DNA from 2 places in the Micromonospora sp. NBRC 110038 genome. Region 2 is predicted to be linked to the other one. Evidence: riboswitches for the same ligand, from Rfam matches in the RefSeq annotation. Region 2 holds a riboswitch; the other holds the start of a gene.

Region 1 (2,445 bases), on a different contig from region 2:
CGCCGGGGCGGCGAGCAGGAACGCCAGGGCCGCCGCCGGGGTGACGCCGCGCCGGATCAGCGACCCGGCGATCGGCACGGAGCCGCACTCGCAGCCGGGCAGCACCACGCCGGCGGCGCTGGCCACCGGCACCGCGAGGGCCGGGTGCCGGGGCAGCGCCCGGGCCCAGAACGAGCGCGGCACGAAGACCGCGATCACCGCCGAGAGCAGCACCCCGAAGACCAGGAAGGGCACGGCCTGCACGAGCACCGAGACGAAGACCGTCGTCCAGGTCTGCAGCCGGGGCGCGGACAGCGCGTCGGTCAGCGGCGCGCGGAACACGATCAGCAGGACCAGCAGCGCGGCCAGCACCTCGACCGAGCCGATCCGGCCGCCGACCGACCGTCGCGGCCCGCCCGACGCCGCCTCCCCCTGGGGTACGTCCGGCCCGTCCCCGCCGCCCTGCCCCGTCGCCGGGGCCCGTCCGTCGGGGCCGACGGGCGGCGCGGAGCTGTCGGTCGTCGACGCCACGGTCTGCTCCCTGGAGGCGGGTGAGGTTCGGCGGCGCGACACTATCGCGCCCAGCGGGCCGGGTCGATGAACGACGCCGAAACGGCGGTGACCGGGTTCCGGGATCCTCCCTGGTGAGCTGCGGAAAGATCACTTTGCCCGGTGATCTTCCCGGGTGTTAGCGTCGGGGAGACAACTTCACATCCGACAGGGGAGCGCACAGCGCTGAGAGTGCGGGCACCGCCCGCAGACCCTCGAACCTGATCTGGGTAATGCCAGCGCAGGGAGTTCGGTCGACCTCCAGCCGCGTCGACGTCCGGTGCCACCGGGCGCGGCGTGCGTCTTCTCCTGGTTCGTCAAGGACTGGGAGCCACCATGAACCACACCGACAGCAACCGCTGGCGCACGATCGACATCGTGGTCGCCTCGGTGATCGCCGTCGCCTTCGGCGTCATCTTCTGGGCCTGGGGCCTGGTCTGGAGCGCCACCGAGGGGGCGTTCGCGTTCTTCCCGCCCGCGCAGACCCTGCTCTACGGCGTCTGGCTGATGCCGGCCGTGCTCGGCGGCCTGGTGATCCGCAAGCCGGGCGCGGCCCTGTACTGCGAGACCGTCGCCGCCGTCCTGTCCGCCCTGCTGGGCAGCCAGTGGGCCGGCACGGTGATCCCGCAGGGCATGGTCCAGGGCCTCGGCGCGGAGCTGGCGTTCGCCGCGTTCCGCTACCGCTCTTTCCGGCTGCCGACCGCGCTGCTCGCCGGGGCGCTCACCGGCGTCGGCGCCGCCCTGTTCGACTTCCTCGTGTGGAACGCCGAGTACGACCTGACCGGCTACCGCCTCCCGTACGCCCTGCTCACCGTGGTCAGCGCCACGATCATCGCGGGCGGGGGCGCGTGGGCCCTCCTGCGCGCCCTGCTCACCACGGGCGCCCTGGACCGCTTCCCCGCCGCCCGCGCCCGCACCCCGATCTAGCGGGAGCGTCCACAGGCCGACCGGGAAGGGGGACGGGTGACGGCACGGGTGGTGTTGCGGGGGTTCGGGTGGCGGCACGCCGGGCGGCGGGCCTGGGCGGTGCGCGGGGTGGACCTGAGCGTCGAGGCCGGCGAGCGGGTGCTGCTGCTGGGGCCCTCCGGGGCCGGCAAGAGCACGCTGCTGGCCGCGCTGGCCGGGCTGCTGTCCGACGACTCGGGCGAGCAGGAGGGCACCGTCGAGGTCGACGGCGTCGATCCCCGCGCCGACCGGGACCGGGTCGGCATCGTCTTCCAGGACCCGGAGAGCCAGCTCGTGATGGCCCGCTGCGGCGACGACGTCGCGTTCGGGCTGGAGAACCGGGGCGTGCCCGCCGGTGAGATCTGGCCCCGGGTGGACGAGGCGCTGCGCCGGGTCGGCTTCCCGTACGACCGGGACCGTCCGACCGCCGCCCTCTCCGGCGGCGAGCAGCAGCGGCTCGCGCTGGCCGGGGCGCTCGCCCCGCGGCCGGGGCTGCTGCTGCTCGACGAGCCGACCGCCAACCTCGACCCGGCCGGGGCGGCGCTGGTCCGCCGGGCCGTGGCCGACGCCGTCACCGCCGACACCACGCTGGTCCTGGTCGAGCACCGGGTCGCCGAGGCGCTGCCGCTAGTCGACCGGGTGGTGGTGCTGGAGCCGGGCGGCGGCGTGCGCGCCGACGGGCCGCCGGAGGCCGTCTTCGCCGCACACGGCGACGCGCTCGCCGCCGAGGGGGTCTGGGTGCCCGGCCGGACGGTGCCGCCCCGGCGGGCCACCGCCGCCCCCGGCGAGGCGCTGCTCACCGCCGACGGGGCCGCCCTGCCGCCCCGCCTCGCCCCGACCGACCTGGCGGTACGCGCCGGCGAGGCGCTCGCCGTCCTCGGCCCGAACGGTGCGGGCAAGTCGACGCTGGCGCTGCTGCTCGGCGGCCTGCTGCGGCCCGGGGCCGGGCGGGTCGCGGCGACCCGGGAGCTG
Region 2 (2,445 bases):
GGGGTGGTCGGCGCCCATCGCGCCGCTGCCCGGGGTGTAGGACTTCTCGTCCAGGCTGGCCAGGACGTGCACGTTGGAGCGCGGGTTGGTCCGGAAGTTGTACCACTCGTCGAACCGGGACCACTTGTCCGGCAGCGTGGCCGTGGACGGGTGGGCGTGGTCCTCGACCTTGACGGTGGCCTGCTGGTTGGCGGGGTGGTTGTTGAAGTACGCGCCGACCAGCTTGCCGTACCAGGGCCAGTCGTACTCGGTGTCCGAGGCCGCGTGGACGCCGGCGTAGCCGCCGCCGGCCTTGATGTAGCGCTCGAACGCGGCCTGCTGGTCGGCGTTGAGGACGTCACCGGTGGTCGACAGCCAGATCACGGCCTGGTACTTCGCGAGGTTGGCGTCGTTGAACGCGGCGCCGTCCTCGGTCGTGTCGACGGTGAAGCCGTTGTCGGTCCCGAGCTTCTGGATCGCGGCGATGCCGGCCGGGATCGCGTCGTGCCGGAAGGCGGCGGTCTTGGAGAAGACGAGCACCGAGAACGGGTCGGTGGCGGCTGCCGCTACGGGGGCCGCCAGGGGCGCCGCCTGCGCGGCGGCCGGTGCGGCCTGCGCGGGGGTGCCGGCGACCAGGCCGGTGGCGACGAGGGACAGGCTGAGAAGTGAGGAACTGAGGATGCCGCGAGGTATGCGGCGGCGGCGGGATGGAGACACTCCATGCTCCTTTTGTCCGAGCTGGACAGTGGTGGGCTCGGGGACGACTTCGCCGCAGACCGTCCCCGGTCGGTGCGGTGCCTGGGTCAGACCAGGGCCCAGGCACCTTGTAACGTCGGTGCGGGCCCAGGCCCGCACCTGTCGGACCGGTACGCGAGGGGGTCGCGTACCGCTGGTCGGTGCGCGGCCACGCCAGGGCCGCTCACCGGTCGGATCGGGGTGCGCGGCCACGCCAGGGCCGCGTACCGGTAGGTCGGTGCGGGCCACGCCGAGGCCACGCGCCGAAATATGTCGATCGGTTGAACAAATTAGCGCCGCTGGACTCGTTTCCGGCAAGGCGTCGGCGTGTAACGATTCGGTATCGGCGATCGACCTATCCGGCGCATGCGGAGGAATGGGGAGAAGCGGCTCGCCGGCCGGCTGACCGTGGTCTGGACCACCGGTCGGATCCCTTGGCGGATCAGCCGATTCGTCGTACGGTGACACGGACGTAACCCACGGGAGCCCGGTGTACCGGGCTGAGAGGGGGGCTGGAGCCCCCGACCGTCGAACCTGATCCGGGTAATGCCGGCGCAGGGAGGAGAGTTGCCGTGCCGTCCCTTGGGCGACTGCATCTGATCACCGACACCCGGCCGGGGCGGGACCCGCTCGCCGTGCTTCGCGCCGCCCTGCCGGTGGCCCGCGCCGAGCTGGTCGTCCAGGTCCGCGTCACCGACGACGCCACCGACCGCGAGGCGTACGACCTGGCCCGGCGGGCGGTCGCCCTCTGCGCCCCGTACGGGGCGATGTGCCTGGTCAACGACCGGCTGCACGTGGCGCTCGCGGTCGGCGCCGCAGGCGGCCACGTCGGCGCGGACGACCTGCCGGTCGCGGCGGCCCGCCGGGTCCTCGGCCCCACCGCCGTGCTCGGCGCGACCGCCCGCGCACCCGGGCCGGCCGCCGAGGCGGTGGCCGGCGGGGCGAGCTACCTCGGCGTCGGCCCCTGCCACGCCACCGACACCAAGGCGGGCCTGCCGGACCCGATCGGCCCCGAGGGGGTACGCGCCGTGGCCGGGGCCGTGGCGGTGCCGGTGATCGCCATCGGCGGGGTGACCGCCGCAGCGGTGCCGGCGCTGCGCGCCGCCGGGGCGTACGGGGTGGCGGTGGTCGGGGCGCTCTCCGCCGCCGCCGATCCCGCACGGGCCACCGCCGAGCTGCTCGGGGCGCTGACGTGCTAGCCCGCGCCGAGGTGCCAGCCCGCGCCGACGGGTTAGGAAGGGACCCTTCCTATGCAGAAGGCGTTGACCGGGGGCCCTTCCTTACCGACGTGGCGGTGGTGGGGGGCGGGGCCGTCGGGCTGGCGGTCGCGTGGCGGTGCGCGGCGCGCGGGCTGCGCGTCACCGTGCACGACCCGGCCCCCGGGTCGGGCGCGTCCCACGTCGCGGCCGGGATGCTGTCGCCGGTCGCCGAGGCCTACTTCGGCGAGCGGGAGCTGACCGGGCTGCTGGTCGCCTCGGCCGCCCGCTGGCCCGCGTTCGCCGCCGAGCTGACCGCCGCCAGCGGCGTCGACCTCGGATACCGCACCGAGGGCACCCTCGTCGTCGGGCTCACCGGCGACGACCTGGCCGAGGCACAGCGGCTGTGGTCGTACCAGCGGGACCTGGGGCTGCCCATCAGCCCGCTGCGCCCGTCGGAGCTGCGCGACCGCGAACCGGCGCTCGCCACCCGGGTGCGCGGCGGCGCGGTCGCCCCCGGCGACCACCAGGTCGA

The links. Region 2 has a riboswitch for thiamine pyrophosphate ahead of thiE (thiamine phosphate synthase). Riboswitches for the same ligand answer to the same signal wherever they lie in the genome.
Region 1: it holds a riboswitch for thiamine pyrophosphate, as region 2 does, so the genes downstream of both, LPU61_RS15265 (ECF transporter S component) here and thiE (thiamine phosphate synthase) in region 2, are expected to answer to the same signal.

The regions. Positions count from the first base shown of each region.
Region 1 covers NZ_BBOL01000003.1:793,320-795,764, forward strand. Annotated here, with positions in the region: gene LPU61_RS15260 (permease) at 1-366, opposite strand, end outside; TPP riboswitch at 689-794, shown strand; gene LPU61_RS15265 (ECF transporter S component) at 865-1,455, shown strand; gene LPU61_RS15270 (ABC transporter ATP-binding protein) at 1,492-2,445, shown strand, end outside.
Region 2 covers NZ_BBOL01000002.1:376,120-378,564, reverse strand. Annotated here, with positions in the region: gene LPU61_RS09325 (ThuA domain-containing protein) at 1-696, opposite strand, end outside; TPP riboswitch at 1,185-1,292, shown strand; gene thiE (thiamine phosphate synthase) at 1,287-1,913, shown strand; gene thiO (glycine oxidase ThiO) at 2,003-2,445, shown strand, end outside.